DNA from 4 places in the Ruegeria sp. SCP11 genome. Region 4 is predicted to be linked to each of the others. Evidence: riboswitches for the same ligand, from Rfam matches in the RefSeq annotation. Region 4 holds a riboswitch; each other region holds the start of a gene.

Region 1 (4,161 bases), on a different contig from region 4:
CGTGGTGACCATGTTTGTTTTCGTGGCCATGGTCGTGGCTATGGGTATCGGATGACATGATTGGACCTCAAGAATCTCTATGGTCCTTTGTAAATAGTTCCTACAGTAACTAGAGCTTCAATACCTTTTTCAATTTTTTTTTCAATCCGGTTCGTTGCCCGCGATATTGATGCTTCATTCCTTCTTGCGGGCTGGCCGCGTGAATGCAATCTAGTCGCAGAAGACGTAAAAAATTTGGAACAGGTCAATGCAGAAACGGATCGCAATTACCATCACGTTAGTCTCGATTACTGCCGGTTGCTCAGCCCAGTTCACAGGGGGCAAAAGCAAAGCATTCGAACCAGGTAACCTGCCAGATTCTGTCGTTGCACTGGCAGGGCCGGGGCAGGATCTGGCTACGGCACGCCTTTTACCAGATGACAATTGCTTCTGGTATGAGCACAGCGGACCTGTCGAGACGACATTGGTACCATTGCGCGCGACGAATGGCGCTCCGATCTGCGCCGCGCGCGACGCCTGATAAAAAAAGAGGGCAGCGACGTCCACCTACGCTGCCCAAAATTTATGAGCGGGCTGTGACGCTATCTTCGGCCGAGTATAAGTATGCGGTCGAGCCGATTTTTACATGTGGGTAGAGATCATTGATATGGGCCATGATCATTCTAACACATCCAGAACTTGCGCGACCACCGATGCTTCTGGGCTGAGGTGTACCGTGGATTCTGAGATAAGTATCTCGATCCCCAACGTATAGATAAAGGGCTCGAGAGCCGAGAGCATTACTTGGCCCGGGTTCCATGCCATCCCGAAATTCCGCGTATTCGGGGTTGCGCTCGATCATTGAAGCCGTTGGTGTCCAATGTGGCCACTCGACCTTGCGCCGGATAGCATAGGTACCGGGCTCGTAAAGGTTCCCACGCGCGATCGCTACGCCATAGCGCATTGCTGTCCCGCCTTCCTCGATATGGTAAAGATAGCGCGCGACGGCATCGACATGGATGTCACCAGGAACCAAACCATCATTTGCTACGACACGTCGTGGTAAAAAACGGTCATGAACGCCCCATGGATTTGAGGTCGCTGGATCGTAATCAAATGGCGTGACCTGGCTGTCCCAATAGGTCTTTTGCGACGAGGTTGGCCATGTTTTGGCGATCAATGGACTGGCCGCAGACGCGGAGAACAGCGCAGTGGTTGATTGAATGAAATGGCGCCTTGTCAGCATAGATCTCGTCCTGGTTCACAAGTTTAATGTATTTGCATCGCATTTTCGCGATCAAATTCGAGTCTTAAAGCCTCTAGCAGCTAGAGCTTCAAGAGGTTTCAGGTAACACTTGGTTTACCTAGTCGACCATGTCGCCGGTTGCGTGAACCCTACTTCGGTCGAGTCTACTTCGGACTAGGTCGCAAAGACAATTGACAGAAACGAAGCCGCCATTGTAGCGGTGAATTGTTTTCGGTTCCTGATGGCGGAAGCCAAAAGGATTAAAAGGGAATACGGTTCGGTGTTTTTAACGGCGCCAATTCCGTAACTGCCCCCGCAACTGTGAGCGGAGAGCGATGCCAAGACACCACTGGTTCGTAATGGAACCGGGAAGGTTGGCGGAGCGAGCACCCGCGAGTCAGGAGACCTGCCGTAAAACGCCGGGCTATGCCCAGACTGTATCTGTCGGCCTTACGGCCGATTCAACCTGACAAGCCGCCGGGTGAGGCGGTAGGGAGAAATAAAATGCACATCGAACCGGGCATCGTGAATGGTGCCAAAATCGCGCTTTCCTATGTTACCGCCGCAGGCGCGGCTACTTACGCAGCGAAAGAAACGTTTCCCACATTGCGTGCGAATGGACCTGCATCTTTTGTCATGCGCTCGGTGCTCGCCACCGTTGGTGTCTTCCTTTTCTTTGAAGTCCTGCCACACTTCCCGGTTGGTGTCTCTGAAGTCCACTTCATTCTGGGGTCGACGCTGTTCCTGCTTCTCGGTGCTGCACCCGCGGCTTTTGGATTGGCAGCCGGTCTGCTGATTCAAGGGGTGTTTTTTGCCCCGTTCGATCTTCCGCAGTACTTCATCAACCTAACCACTCTGCTGGTGCCGCTATTTGCGCTACAAGCATTGGCCAGCCGCATCATTGCACCCGGTACAGCATATGTTGACCTCAAATATGGCCAAGCTCTTGCCCTGAGTGCGATGTATCAGGGGGGAGTAGTCGCATGGGTTGCGTTCTGGGCTTTCTACGGCCAGGGATTTGGTGCTGAAACTATGGCGTCGGTTCTGTCCTTTGGCGGTGCCTATATGCTGGTAATAGTCATCGAGCCGATTGCTGATCTAGCAGTGCTTGCGGCAGCCAAGGCGATGCGCGGTTTGAACAGCACAGGTCTGGTGACTCCGCGCTTGTACAACGCTGCGGAAGCTTGACCAAAGTTTGAAGCGGTGCCCTAAACTGGGGTTGCCGCGAAACAACTGGTAGTCGCAGGACCAAAGCTTATTGTGGCGCGTCTCGAGGGCGCGCCACATTTGCTTTTAGCCGCTAAAAACCTGCACCCAACGGTCAGGGTGTAGTGGGTCCTGTATTCTTAGGAATAGATACCTAGTTTCTTTCCACGTTTTGATCCTGTTGGTAACATTGTCCAGAACCAAGTCGCCTTCACTCGAGCGATAGACAAGAACAGCATGGCCATTGCGATTGGTGTCCAAGACAGTCGCAATTAGTAGCTTCGTAGGATCCAAACCATTCTGCACAAGTTCAAACTTCTTTTGCAAAGCAAAGTCTTCGCAATCTCCTGACCCTTGCGTCGGCAATGTCCAGTATTCCTTTGTTCCATATTGGCTTTGATCCGAAACGGCGTGAATCCTCCGATTGACGCGCATGTTGATCGTTTTAACGATCTGCTTTTCCTGCGCCTCGGACAGTCCAGAACTACGAGTTTTCGCGCACGCCCAAGAGTAATCATTGCATAGTGATTTGGCCCCCGACGGCGCTTCAATCTTTCTATCAAGATCGATCAAGGGAAGCTCAGAGGCTTGCAATGCAGCGGCAGAGACAAAATAGCTGCATATAAAACAGACCATTGATAGATGACCCGACAGCTTTTTCGAAAACCTTCTCTGAACTAAAGTGGGATTTGTCATATCTGCCTTCCCCATGCTCGTTTCTCTAAGGTTCCGTAATTGCTAGTCCAAGAGTGCTCTATCGCAAGCCTTCATGTGTTTTGATGCATTGCAACAGCTTCCTAGCCTCTAGGGGCAAAGCGGCAAAAATTTGCAGATTCTATGGTATTTCTTACTTAGTTGACAGCATCAGAGCATCCACGCCATCACCGGTCCGGTATAGCTAACGGCGCGAACTAGAGGGTAAGCTGATCGCAATTCTTTCATTCAACAAAAATACAACAGAGATCGGCCGTCATCGCTGAGGGTTACGGAATACCGGGACAATAAAGCCGCTCCTCCACAAGCTGAGGTAGCCAGTTTCGGTTTTTCCGGGCGCTGCAATTAGTGGCCGCTAATGACATCTTTGACGACAGGTTCGTTGAGCAACGCCGTTAGCAGGGGGCATGATGCTGCTCCCTCAGTGCAAGTCTGCACAAATTCTGCCAATGCTTGCTCCAGCCGTTGGAGAGCGGCGATTTTTGACCTGACGTTTTCAAGGTGTCTTGTTGCGACGTCTTCGACGTCACGACAAGCTTGCTCGAGCGCTTTGGACAATTCGCGAAGTGCGCATGCATCCTGAATAGTAAAGCCAAGATCGCGGCAGCGTTTGATGAATCTAAGCTCGGATACTTCCCGTTCCGTGTAAGCGCGGCGCCCCGAGGCGGTTCGACCGGCTTTCTCGACTATGCCGTCCCGTTCGTAGTAGCGGATCGCCTCGACCGACAGGCCGGTCAATCTCGCCCCTTCGCCAATGGCAATCATGTGATGACCTTTCCCTTGAACCTGTAGCCACTACAGGATGCAATTTGTCTGTCATGATGTCGAATTTCGCAAACCGCACGAAGCAAAAATCGAAGAAGCCGAACCGGCTTCCGCTCGAGATCGTCAAAGTTGGAGAAAGCTGACTATGAGTAAATTTGTAGGGGCGAGTTTTCTTGGATCGTTTACCGCATTTGGCGTTGCGACCTGCTGCATCTTGCCGATGGCATTGATTTTACTTGGCTTGGGAGGGA
Region 2 (4,161 bases), on a different contig from region 4:
CCAACATCGCGCGCACCTGATCGGCACTGGTTTCCCCCGCCCCGTGAGAGATTGCCTGATCCAATAGCGAGGTTGCATCCCGGGCCGAGCCTTCAGCCGCACGGGTGATCAGCGCCAGCGCGTCATCGGCGATCTGTGCGTTTTCCGCAGCCGCGATCTTGTTGAGCAGGCCAATCATGTCCTCTGGTTCGATCCGGCGCAGGTCGAACCGCTGACATCGGGAAAGGACCGTCACGGGCACTTTGCGAATCTCGGTCGTAGCGAAGATGAACTTCACGTGCTCGGGCGGTTCCTCAAGCGTCTTGAGCAGCGCGTTGAACGCACTGGTCGAGAGCATGTGAACCTCGTCGATGATGTAAATCTTATAGCGGGCGCTTGCCGCGCGATAGCGGACGCTGTCGATAATCTCGCGGATATCGTTCACGCCGGTCCGGCTCGCGGCGTCCATCTCCATCACGTCGACATGGCGGCCTTCCATGATGGCCACGCAGTGTTCGCATTTGCCGCATGGCTCGGTTGTCGGCTTGCCCTCGCCATCGGGGCCGATGCAGTTCATGCCCTTGGCGATGATCCGCGCCGTGGTGGTTTTGCCGGTGCCACGAATGCCGGTCATGATGAAGGCCTGTGCGATCCGGTCAGCCTCGAACGCGTTTTTCAACGTGCGTACCATCGCGTCCTGACCGACGAGGTCGGCAAAGGTTTCGGGGCGGTATTTGCGGGCAAGAACCTGATAGGCGGGGCTTGGCGTGTCGTTCATATCTGCTCTGTCGGATTCGGTTCAGGAATGCAGCGTAGAGGCCCCCGCCGCCCACGTCCACAGCCGCCGTGGGCGATTTTCGGTTTGCACGGCAGATTGCCCGTCTTAAAACCGCCGGAGGAGGAACTTCTGTGGGCCAGTTCGCAATACACTCTATACAGGTGGGCAACGGAACCGTTGGCCTATCGCCGTTGCCAGGGCGAGGTGGCGACTATGTTAAAGATCTAGATGCGGTTCGAAACTGGCAGCCGGATTTGGTAATTTCCATGACCACCGAGGTCGAGATGCTGCAAGAAGGTGCGGGCAAGTTCGGAGCCGATCTTTGCAGAGATGCGATTGGCTGGGCGCATTTGCCGGTTGAGGATTTTGGCGCTCCTCCCCCTGCAATTGATAAAGCCTGGACCGAGGTCAGTGCATCCGCGGCTAATATCCTTACTCGCGCGGGCAAAGTGCTGGTGCATTGCCGCGGTGGTTGCGGGCGGTCGGGGATGATCGTTCTGCGCCTCATGGTCGAACACGATGAACATCCCGACGCGGCGCTAGAACGCCTGCGCTCGGTGCGGCCCTGCGCTGTCGAAACCGATGGCCAGTTGGAATGGGCCGCGCGTCCTCTGCAGGATCGCTAGATCAGAGCCCCACTTGTCGATCCAATTGTTTTGCCGGCTGCGGTGCAAGGGCCGAAACCTCAAGCATGGCGCAGGGTGGGGTCGGCAACATACCAGCGGGTCGCATGGTAAAGTCGAGGCCGAACAGCATATCCGCGTAATTGTCGAGCGCCTCAATCGAGGTGTCTGCGCTGGTGCCGCAAAAGATCCGAATCTGATCTTTTTCTGCCCGGAAGCGCGCGGTGCAGCCCTGCCCGCAATAGGTCAGTTCGCTGTTGCCATCGATCTCAAAATCAGGGGTCGTCGCGGGGACGGCGACCTCCATCGCCTGCACGACCGCGCGTGCCATCTGGGCCAGAGCCGGGCAGGATCTGCCCGTCCGCTGACACACGGTTGCAGTGAATTGGTGCGTCTTTGTCTTCCACATCATATTGCGCCCTCCGCGCGTAGGACGGGGGGCGTGGATCAGGTGTGACAGCGTGCTGACGACCTGCCCGGACACCCCGCCCGAGTTTCGGTTTTGGTTCGATGGCAGGTCTCCTGACTTGCGGGTCGTCGCTTTGCCGACCTTCCCAGCCTTGCGGCCAGTGGTGTTTCGGCATTGCTCACCGCTTACAGTTGCGGGGGCAGTCTCGGCTTTGGTCCATTCCGATTTCCCGGTCAGGACCGCACCGTGTTCCCTTTTCATCCCGCCCCGGTAACGGGGACGAGAACCATCACGCAATCGCTAGCGGGTGCGGGTGGCCGGTGTCAAGCGCCAGTTGGTGTGGCGAAGTGGACGCGTGGTCATTTTGAAACGGGATTGACTCGCCGGGGCAAAAAATGCCGATTAGGCGAGTGAACTAATCAGTTCAGATTGAGGGTAATATGCTGGACGCTGCGCAAGCCGTACTGACCGAGGATTTTCATTTTCCTTCCGGTGACACCCAATTGGCGGCCCGGTTGTATCTGCCGGTAGGCAAGCCACGAACCGCTGTGGTTCTCCACAGCGCGACCGGCGTGCCGCGGGACTATTACCAACATTTCGCTCGTTGGATGGCCGCCGAAAGAGGCATGGCCTGCCTGACATATGACTATCGCGACTTTGGCCATTCTCTGAGAGGGTCATTGAAACAGGCGCAGGCTACGATGGCAGATTGGGCTTTAATCGACATGCCCGCCGCACGAACCGAAATGCGGCGGAGATTCCCCAATGTGCGGCAGTGGAGCATCGGTCATTCCGTCGGCGGTATGCTGGGGCCAGTGCAACCTGATATCGATCAGATCGACCGTATGATCTGTGTCTGTTCCGGCCCGGTTACAGTGTCGGATCACCCTTGGCCCTATAGAGCGTTGGCTTTGTTGTTCTGGTACGGCCATGCACCCTTGGCCGTCAAAGCTCTGGGCTATTTGCCGGGGAAGGCGTTGGGGTTCGGGGCGGACTTGCCTGCCAGTGTCTATTGGCAGTGGCGCAGTTGGTGCACCGCGCCGCGCAACTATCTGCCTCAAGTTGGCGTGACCCTTCCCAAAGCGCGTTGGGCGCAGACTGATACGCCCGTGGATCTGTTCGCCTTTGAGGATGACGATCTTGTGCCGCAGAAAGCGGTTTGGCGTCTGGCCGATCTGTATGGAGCGAACGCACGCCGCCATCTGTTGTCTCCGTCTGAGTTTGGCCTGCCCGAAGTTGGTCATATCGGTGCCTTCGCCCGTCGCAGCGCAGCCGTCTGGCCACGGTTAATCGACTGAACATAGTCGACTGTTGAATGCGTATTTTGGGGTGGAATGAAGTGAGAGGTTGGACATCGACCCAAGCGGGGCTCGTTGTGGCTGCTTCCTTCCGGACCTGACCAGGTTGGCGAGGCGCTCGCCCGCGCCAACCTCTCAAGGCCGATATAGGGAATGGCCAGAGAAAAGACAACCCGTCAGAACGTCAATCGGATCAGCAGAAAGCCTTCATCGTCTTCTCCGATCACATGCGGGTTGTATTCTGCCAACTCTTCCAGATGTGGTCGGGCCATGGGGCCGGTGCGCAGCAGCGCAGTTGCGCCGGGCAGAGATGTCAGGTGAAAGGGGCGAGCAGCGTGTTGCAGCGGGTCTTGCGGCAAGGTGCCAGACAGGTAATCCAACAATAGGCGCTGGATCGGCAGTACGGGTAGAGCTATGGGCTCTGCCTGTTCGACAAAGGGGAAGTGGCCGCCGCCATTGGCACGGTAATTGTTCAGCGCAACAACAAAGCGCTGGCCCGGGATCAGCGGGCGGCCGTCGAACCGGATATCAAGAATGCGTCGATGTGCAGGGTCGGTCAAGTCTCCACTGGCCTCAAAACGGGGAGGCTGTGACAGGTCAACCTGGTAGGTAAGCCCAAGCAATACATCAAAATTATGCCCTGCACGGTTAGAAGGGATCAGTTCGGATTTGTGCCCAGGCGTGATCTGGTTATAAACGCCTGCGGACATTTCCAGCCAATCAACGACCTGCTCGGCGGTCACTACCACGGCCTGCAATTCGTTAGGGAACACATATAGATCGTTGACGTGACGCAGGCACAGCTGACCAGAAGGGACATCGGTGTAATGTCTGGGGCCTGCGCGACCTCCGAACTTTGCGGGCGCGGATGCAGACAGAATGGGCAATTCGGCAAGGGGTGTCCCGCGCAGATAAGGGCGCAGGGCCGCCGCTTGGGCCGCCGCGGCTAAGGTAAGACCCCGGTCAGGCACGCAGAAGCTGAAATAGCTGTGGAGAGGAAAATCGCTATGGCCTACGGGTTGCGCTGCGCGGCGGCGCGTTTCCGAATGCGCTGCAGAGAAAAGGTTCGCCAGC
Region 3 (4,161 bases), on a different contig from region 4:
CGCGCCGACCCATTGTGGTCAGGAAAGGCAGGATTTGCTCAAAGGTCTCTCGGTCACATCCCGCGAAGATCGAGATATTGCCGGTAGCCGCCCGATGGCACCCCCCGGATACGGGGCAGTCGACCGCCGCGCCTCCGCGTTCGATAACCATGGCACCAAGGCGTTTGGCTTCAGCTTCGTCAGTGGTCGACATCTCCATCCAGATTTTGCCCGGTCCGACCTCGGGCAACATCTCTTGCATCACCGCGTCCGAAGCTGCGGGTGACGGCAGACAGGTGATGACCGCGTTGCAATCCCGCATCATCTGTGCCGGGCTTTCAGCGGCCTTAGCGCCTTGGGCCACGAACTCGGCCAACAGATCAGGATTCAGATCATGAACCGTCAGATCAACTCCGTTGCGCAACAGCGAGCACGAGAGTTTGCCGCCAACATTCCCCAAACCGATAAATCCGACTTTCATATTTCCCTCCTGACGGTCGCATTTTGGCCGAGTATCCTTGTTGCCTGCCGGAAACAAAAATGAATAATACGGCACGTAATGGTCAAAATAATTTGGTGATCAATGGACCGTCTGCCAAATCCCGCATGGTTGCGCAGCTTCGAATCCGCAGCTCGGCATCTGAACTTTACCACCACTGCGCGTGAGCTTGGCCTGACACAGACTGCCGTCTCTCTGCATATCCGCTCGCTTGAGGCTGAACTGGGGCAAAAACTGTTTACCCGGAACGCGCGTCGGCTGGAGCTTACCGAGTTGGGGCAGTCCTATTCTTTGACGGTGCGACGTGCATTGGCCGACATCGCTCTGTCCACCAACAGCCTGTTCGGCCCCGCTTCGCGCCAGACCTTGACGATCCGGGCGGCGATCTCAACGGCAACTTACTGGATAGCTGCGGAACTGCCTGATTTTACCGCGCAACACCCCGATATCCCCGTTCGTCTGATCTCGCACATCTGGAACGACAGTGTCGCCCCCGCTGATGTGGATGTGGAAATCCGGCTGGGTTATGGCGACTGGCCCGGTGTTCGAGCCGAGAAACTGACCGACGAATATCTTGTACCAGTATGTCGGGCTGATAACGGTTCAGCGGATCTGAGCGGCCTGCCGAAAAGCCCGCTCATCCACATCCTTGGATATGAGGACAACTGGACGCGGTATTTTCAGGCCAACGGTATCACAGCGACGCATCAGCCCCCTCAGCACTCGGTAGACACTTCGGTAGCCGCGCTGCAGCTTGTTATGGCAGGTGCGGGCTACGCGACGATGTTGGAGCGTTTCGCCAGAAACGCGATCCGGCAGGGTGCACCGCTAGACATCGCGGGCCCAGCGATTCCCTTTGCCCAATCGCATTACTTGATCAGCGCTCAAGGAGCCGCCCACCCGTCGGCGGCGGCGGGTTTATTTTGCGCCTGGCTGCGGGATCGGCTGGCCTCGGATGCCGCTGGTTGACACAACCTAGTCGCTTTTCTGATCTGAACGATTTCGTCTTACCCCTCGCGCTTGACAAGCCCCCTGCCCGTGCCGCATGTCCGGTGCGTTGGTGTCCATCACTTGATGGATGAAAAGGGAATGCGTCAACGGATCTTCCGCCAAACGCAGCCGCCCCCGCGACCGTGACCGGAGAGGGTGCCCAAAGCCACTGGCCCAAAAGGCCGGGAAGGCGGGACATCCGACAGAGGCCCGCCTCTGACATCCGCAAGCCGGGAGACCTGCCAGCACCCGAAGATGAATCCGGGCGGGGTGTTCCGGTGTCGGGTCCATGTCGCAACACGTGGCCCGCATGAAACCCCGTCCCCCGCAATGAGGATTTGGGGGATGAGAGACATGACCGTGACCGCACCAGTCGAGTTGCTGGTCTGTACCACGTGCCGCCGCGGCCTGCCCGTCGAGGACGACGCGCGACGGCCCGGCACCTTGCTTCACAAAGCGTTGGAACAAGCGGATCTGCCCGAGGGCATCACATTGAAAGCCGTGGAATGCCTGTCGAACTGTGATGAAGGCTGTTCCATCGTGCTGCGCGGTGGGCCGGATCGCTGGACCTTTGTCTACGAACACCTCAACGAAAACGACCATGTCGAAACCATTGTCGAAGGTGCCACCAAGTACCTCGCGACTGAGGACGGCTTGGTCAAATGGCGCGAGCGCCCCGAACATTTCCGCAAAAACTGTGCGGCCCGAATTCCCCCGATTGGAGCCCTGAAATGAGCAACCTCGAGAAACTCCCCGTCACTGTGATCACCGGCTTTCTGGGCTCGGGTAAAACCACTCTGGTCAAGCACCTGATGCAGAACCCGCAGGGCAAGCGTCTGGCCGTGGTGGTCAACGAATTTGGCGATGTGGGCGTCGATGGCGACATCCTGAAATCCTGCGCCATCCCGGATTGCCCGGCGGAAAACATCATGGAACTGGCGAACGGCTGCATCTGCTGCACCGTGGCCGATGATTTCATTCCGACCATCGAAGCACTGATGGCGCTGGAACCGCGCCCGGATCACATCCTGATCGAAACCTCCGGCCTCGCCCTGCCCAAGCCGCTGCTGAAAGCGTTCGACTGGCCGGATATCCGGTCGAAGATCACCGTGGATGGCGTGATCGCTCTGGCCGATGCCGAGGCCGTCGCCGCAGGTCGCTTCGCCCCGAATGTCGAGGCCGTGGACGCCCAGCGCCTGGCCGATGACTCGATCGACCACGAAACACCCCTGTCCGAGGTGTTCGAGGACCAGATCTCCTGCGCCGACATCATCCTGCTGACCAAGCCCGATCTGGCCGGTCCCGAAGGTGTGGCCAAAGCCAAGGAAGTCATCGCCGCCGAGGCCCCACGCCCCCTGCCCGTCGTGGAAGTGGCTGAAGGCGCCGTGGACGTGCGCGTCGTTCTGGGTCTGGAAGCCGCAGCCGAGGATGACATGGACGCCCGCCCGTCGCATCACGACGGCCACCACGACCACGAACATGACGATTTCGAAAGCATCATCGTTGAGCTGCCGGAACAGACTGACCCGGCTGACCTAGTTGCCAAAATCGAACGTCTGGCTAAAGAGCTGAACATCCTGCGCGTCAAAGGCTACGCGGCAGTTGCCGGCAAACCGATGCGCCTGCTGGTCCAGGCCGTAGGCGCTCGCGTCCGTCACCAGTACGACCGCCCTTGGGCATCCGGCGAAAAACGCCGCTCGCGTCTGGTGGTCATCGCCGAGCATGACGATATCAAAGAGGCCGAAATCCGTGATATCCTTGTTGGTGTGACCGAGGCTGCAGAGTAAGCCATGCATGTCGTCTTCCGCGAGAGCCACGGGTTAGAGGAAACAGAGACTCCAACCGATCTGGGCCAAAGCCCGGCGGATTTGGTGGTGCTGTCGTTCTCTGACAGCGACCTAGGCGCATTCGCGGCAGGCTGGCATCGCGGGGGCGGGTCCGAGGGTCGTATGCCAACGATGCGGCTGGCTAACCTGACGGCGTTGAAACACCCGCTGTCCGTCGACACCTATGTCGAACAGACGCTAGAGGGGGCCAAGGGTATTTTGATCCGCTTAATCGGTGGGGTGCCCTATTGGTCCTATGGCTTGCAGCAGGTTCTGACGTTGGCACAGGCCAAGGGCATCGCTTTGGCCGTACTACCAGCCGACGGGCGCGAGGACACGCGGCTGGACGACTACTCTACCCTGCCCGTCTCGACGCTGCGCCGACTGACGCATCTATGCGATACCGGCGGCGAAGTTGCAGCGCAGGCCGCTTTGGCACAGATGGCGCTGGCGGCCGGTCTTTACGCCGGGCCGGTGATGGGAGCCAAAACCCTCCCAGAGTACGGCGCTTGGTGCCCTGATCGTGGCGTTATTCCGGTCGACACGGCGTTTTCTGATGACGCAAAACGCATTCTGGTTACGTTCTACCGCGCCTATCTGACTTCTGCCGACACCGCCCCGGTCGCCGCGCTGATCAGAAGCCTGCGCGCCCGAGGACTCGAGGCCATTGGCATATTCGCCCCGTCCCTGAAAGCTCCAGCCGCCGCCGACTGGCTACGCGAGCATGTTGCAGCGCTAGCCCCGTCGGCCATCATCAACGCCACTTCGTTTTCGGGCAAAGGCGCGTCGGGCATCTCGCCGCTGGACGCCGCCAATGTGCCGGTGTTTCAGGTCGCCCTCGCAACCTCGCGCCGCAAGGCCTGGACC
Region 4 (4,161 bases):
ATCACCGCGGATTACAGGCAGTTCCAGAAAAACGTGCTCGAACGAAAATACGGTTCGGTTACTCCAAGGTCGACTTTCAGACCTCTACTCGCAAGATCGCCTGCCAACCGTGTAGAAAAGAACTGGTGGAGTGGCTGGAGGCCCATATAGCCAGCCGACAACCGATATCAGTTAGCGATCAGAACTGTGTGCCCAACACCTCGATGGATATGTCCCAAAGCTTTTTGGCACTCATTTTGTCATACGCGTAGTCCGAATGTCCCCCTTGCAACGGATCGCCGGTTGTTGGTTCGGCGACATGGCGGCCTTCCAAATACAGGCCGGTCTTGCCGCGAAGATCGGGCGTTGTCGAGGCCCAGCAATAAGTTGCTGCGCCTTGCGAGATGGTCTTCCAGATGCCCGGGTAGTCTTTGATCAACTGCCCGAATTGTTGCTGCAATTCTGGTTCAAGACCGCGACCAGGCTCTGTTTGAATGCCCCCCAGGGTCAACCGCGAAGCTGATCACGCCGTGGCCCGCCCAAGCAAAAATGCAACCTAACTGATGACGAAGTCCGGCGCAGCCGGATACTCCCGTGCCAACTGATGCCAGGTGTCGGAAAGAAGAGATTTGAAGCTGTAACCTTCGCCCTTGAGGTGCCGCTGCAAGGAGCGTTCACTGACGGCCATCTCACGCGCGATACTGTGCATCCTTGGACGGCCGGCGGTCAGCGCGCGGCGCAGGTGTCAGCGCACTTGGTCGGCCAACGATGTAGTCTTCTCGGCCTTGTTCAAATCGGCCTCAGGCGCAACGTCCAGCATTGCCTGAAATTCGCAGTTGTGGCTGGATAACGGTGCCTTCAAATCGGCTTTGTCAAAGACAAGGCTAGCACGTGGCGCATTCCAAGTGATTGGGCAATCGAACCAGGCCTCAAGTCTTTCGCTTGGTCTACGCCGAAGCTCGATCAGTTTGGGTTTGATCATCTGCCCCCGACCAATCGAGTGGCTTTCATCGTTGCCACGGCGCACAGACGGCACCGAATCAATAGTCGACATCTCGGACACCGCGGCCATGCGGTCGGCATCAAAGCAGATCTTCCCCTCACCATCATAGAGGTTCAGCATCGCGTTCAGCGCGTGATAGTCCTGCTCGTTTACGCTGCTGTCGAGCATAGATGTCTCCTAGTTTTTCAAGCCCTGCGCGAACGCGGGCGATGTCGGTGTTGGCGCCGGCCAATTCGAAGGAATAGAGCAGCGGCACGTTGCATTTCTGGGCGGTGATGCGACCGGCCAAAGCATGGGTCACACCGAAATTGCGATTACCCGTGCCGATCACCCCCCTCGATTCCGCGCGCTTGGTCGGGTCGTTCAGAAACCGGATGACTTGTTTGGGCACTGCGCCACGGCCTTCGCCATCGGCATAGGTCGGGCAGATCAGTTCAAATCGGTCTGCGGTGTGTGGCAGCCGGTCAGTTTTCATCGGAATGCGTAAGAACGGCAGGCCCAGCCGCGTCACAAGGCGGTGGGTGTGTCCCGATTTCAATGAGAACAGACCAGCGCCGAGATCGGCGCTGTCATAGGTCAGGCCAGTTGGGCAATCATGTCGGAAAGGAAGCCCGACCAATGATCACTGTCGGCAACAAACACAGGTGCCTGACGATAACTGAGCTCGGTCAGGTGGATCATGGCGCTGTGATCCTCGGTCAGTTCTACGACGTCATAGATGATGCCTTTTGCATCCAGCGCGCGGGTAGTCCCGGTGCATTGTACGCAAGCGGGTTTGGAATATACGGTAATGCTCATTGCCCTCTATCCTTTTAATCAAAGCCGAGGACGCCACGGGCGAAATGAGCCCTAAGTACACCCCGAACCCTCCGTTCGCGGTTATCATTCTTGCCTGCGGCAGGTCTCCTGGCTTGCGGATAATCGTTCAAACTGGCCTTCCCAAAAGCACGCTTTCAGTGGCGTATTCAGCCGAACTCTCCGCTTGCAGTTGCGGAGGCAGCGCCGGCGTTTCACCGGTTTCCCTCTTAGCTTTCGACAGGAACCGAAAAACAGAAGCAACATCATATTGTGGTTTGAGAAATTGAATTGTTGATATGCTGTGTAAGTATGGCGCTGTTTTCTTTTTTCCAGGATACACGTCTAGCGCAGTAAAGGGCCAAAACTTAAGGCACGCTCTTGTCGAATCAACCCGGTTTGTGTTTTGTCGCCCGCGATGGTTCCCAACCGCAACCTGCGGGACGGGATAAAAGGGAATACGGTGCGGCCCTGTTGCAAAGGCCAAATCCGTGACTGCCCCCGCAACTGTAGGCGGTGAGCGACCCGAGATCGTCCACTGGGCAAACGCCTGGGAAGGATCGGGACAGCGTCGACCCGCAAGTCAGGAGACCTGCCATCCGACTATGAATGAACCTGGGCGGGGTGTCCCAGAGGGAGATGACAATGTTTAAAACGGCCTCCGCCGTCCAAAGCCTTGCACTCGCTTTCCCCTCGTCCGAATGGAGGAGGCGATGCTTGTGCCATTGCAGAAACTTGAAGCCCGGCCCTGTATAACTCGTGGGGTCATTGTCGCCTTATTAAAGCCAATCGATCACCTGTCCGTATTAGTCGCAGGGGAAACCCGATGAACCGGCGCGCAACCGATCTGGACGCCGGGTCGCAGCGGGGTCGCTGTTTGACGGAATTCAGCATACCGGTGCTGGTTGCGGGCGCTCTGGCCCTGTCTGCGCTGTTGTGGCTTATGATCTACGCGGTGATTTGATGTCGGCTGTTCTGCAAATCCGCGATCTGAGCCTTGGATACACCGACCTGACGTTGTTCCGTCGTCTGTCCATGGATATCGATGCTGGCACGACTCTGGCCGTTCTGGGGGCCAATGGGTCGGGCAAAAGCACCTTTGTCAAAATGCTGCTGGGGCTGATGGACCCACTATCTGGCAGTTTGAACTGGCCCAAGGGCCGCCCCGCTGAAGTTGGCTACTTGGCGCAGATGACTGAGTTCGACAGACGCTTTCCGATCCGCGTACGCGACCTTGCCGCAATGGGTGCGTGGCGCGGCTTTGGCTACCGCTCCGGGCTGGACAGCGCCGCGCGCGAGCGGATGACGGCAGCACTGGACGAGGCCGGGGTGCTGGATATTGCCGATCGTCCGTTGCACATGCTGTCGGGCGGTCAACTTCAGCGCGCTTTGTTCGCGCGCGTGATCATGCAGGACGCCCCTCTGATCCTGCTGGACGAGCCCTTTGCCGCTGTGGACCAAAGTACCGAGGCGCATCTGCTGTCAATCATCCGTCGGTGGCGAGACGAAGGCCGCGCCGTGGTGCTGGTGGTGCATGATCTGTCGTCGGTTCTGGATCATTGTAGCCACGCCCTGCTGTTGGGTGGACAGGAAGCAGCCCATGGTCAGGTGAATGACGTCCTGACCCCGGACCGGCTGGTCGCGCAGGGATATCTGTCCGAGAGCCAAGCCTCTTGGATGTTCCGGAGCAACCCATCCCCAGCGGAGAACGCGCATGTATGACCTCCTCACTGAAATGTGGAGCTTTGCCTTCATGCGCCGCGCCTTCGTGGTGACTACGGTTCTGTCGGCCTCGGTCGCACCAGTAGGTGCATTCCTTGTGCTGCGCCGCCTGTCGCTGGCGGGTGAGGCGATGGCTCATGCGATCACGCCCGGTATCGTCATCGGCTTTGTCACCGCAGGTCTGTCGGTTATGTCGCTGCTGGTTGGCGGGCTGATCGCTGGCGTCGGCGTCGCCATTTTGACGGCATTTTTGGCGCGCCGAACCATCCTGCGCAGCGATGCAAGTCTCGCCTCGCTTTACCTGATCGCACTGGCGGTGGGGATCTTCATTCTGTCGGCTGCGGGCTCTGCCGTTCCGCTGAAGAGCTTCCTTTTTGGCTCGATCCTCGGGATCGATGATGCCTCGTTGTTGCTTGTGGCCGGAGTTGCCACGGTAACGTTGGTAGCCTTTGCCTTCCTCCTGCGGCCCTTGATCGTCAGCACTTGCGATCCGGTGTTTTTTGAAACCCAGACGCGCCGCCCTTGGCTGGTCGATCAAGGGTTCATGCTGCTGCTGGTCCTGAACCTGCTGGCTGCGTTCAAGACGCTGGGTACACTGATGGCTGTTGGCCTGATGATCCTGCCTGCGACCGCGGCACGCTATTGGGCCAGTACGATTACGT

The links. Region 4 has a riboswitch for cobalamin ahead of ABLN94_RS15575 (glutaredoxin domain-containing protein). Riboswitches for the same ligand answer to the same signal wherever they lie in the genome.
Region 1: linked by a shared signal. The riboswitch ahead of ABLN94_RS22715 (energy-coupling factor ABC transporter permease) and the one ahead of ABLN94_RS15575 (glutaredoxin domain-containing protein) in region 4 are both predicted to bind cobalamin.
Region 2: linked by a shared signal. The riboswitch ahead of ABLN94_RS19590 (hypothetical protein) and the one ahead of ABLN94_RS15575 (glutaredoxin domain-containing protein) in region 4 are both predicted to bind cobalamin.
Region 3: linked by a shared signal. The riboswitch ahead of ABLN94_RS00325 (DUF1636 domain-containing protein) and the one ahead of ABLN94_RS15575 (glutaredoxin domain-containing protein) in region 4 are both predicted to bind cobalamin.

The regions. Positions count from the first base shown of each region.
Region 1 covers NZ_JBDZYG010000021.1:34,529-38,689, reverse strand. The annotation lists gene ABLN94_RS22730 (heavy metal translocating P-type ATPase) at 1-58, opposite strand, end outside; gene ABLN94_RS22725 (hypothetical protein) at 248-520, shown strand; gene ABLN94_RS22720 (L,D-transpeptidase) at 563-1,225, opposite strand; cobalamin riboswitch at 1,441-1,653, shown strand; gene ABLN94_RS22715 (energy-coupling factor ABC transporter permease) at 1,730-2,413, shown strand; gene ABLN94_RS22710 (transglutaminase-like cysteine peptidase) at 2,519-3,127, opposite strand; gene ABLN94_RS22705 (MerR family DNA-binding protein) at 3,491-3,910, opposite strand; gene ABLN94_RS22700 (hypothetical protein) at 4,056-4,161, shown strand, end outside.
Region 2 covers NZ_JBDZYG010000014.1:120,153-124,313, reverse strand. The annotation lists gene ABLN94_RS19600 (DNA polymerase III subunit gamma/tau) at 1-757, opposite strand, end outside; gene ABLN94_RS19595 (protein-tyrosine phosphatase family protein) at 1,024-1,383, shown strand; gene ABLN94_RS19590 (hypothetical protein) at 1,385-1,792, opposite strand; cobalamin riboswitch at 1,876-2,095, opposite strand; gene ABLN94_RS19585 (alpha/beta hydrolase family protein) at 2,230-3,087, shown strand; RNA gene ffs (signal recognition particle sRNA small type) at 3,127-3,225, opposite strand; gene ABLN94_RS19575 (bifunctional 2',3'-cyclic-nucleotide 2'-phosphodiesterase/3'-nucleotidase) at 3,264-4,161, opposite strand, start outside.
Region 3 covers NZ_JBDZYG010000001.1:66,420-70,580, reverse strand. The annotation lists gene ABLN94_RS00335 (NAD(P)-dependent oxidoreductase) at 1-460, opposite strand, end outside; gene ABLN94_RS00330 (LysR substrate-binding domain-containing protein) at 563-1,447, shown strand; cobalamin riboswitch at 1,520-1,729, shown strand; gene ABLN94_RS00325 (DUF1636 domain-containing protein) at 1,823-2,203, shown strand; gene cobW (cobalamin biosynthesis protein CobW) at 2,200-3,255, shown strand; gene cobN (cobaltochelatase subunit CobN) at 3,259-4,161, shown strand, end outside.
Region 4 covers NZ_JBDZYG010000009.1:189,737-193,897, forward strand. The annotation lists gene ABLN94_RS15560 (hypothetical protein) at 179-439, opposite strand; gene ABLN94_RS15565 (AraC family transcriptional regulator ligand-binding domain-containing protein) at 725-1,150, opposite strand; gene nrdI (class Ib ribonucleoside-diphosphate reductase assembly flavoprotein NrdI) at 1,086-1,562, opposite strand; gene ABLN94_RS15575 (glutaredoxin domain-containing protein) at 1,559-1,780, opposite strand; cobalamin riboswitch at 1,862-2,044, opposite strand; cobalamin riboswitch at 2,180-2,391, shown strand; gene ABLN94_RS15580 (hypothetical protein) at 2,604-2,741, shown strand; gene ABLN94_RS15585 (metal ABC transporter ATP-binding protein) at 2,741-3,499, shown strand; gene ABLN94_RS15590 (metal ABC transporter permease) at 3,492-4,161, shown strand, end outside.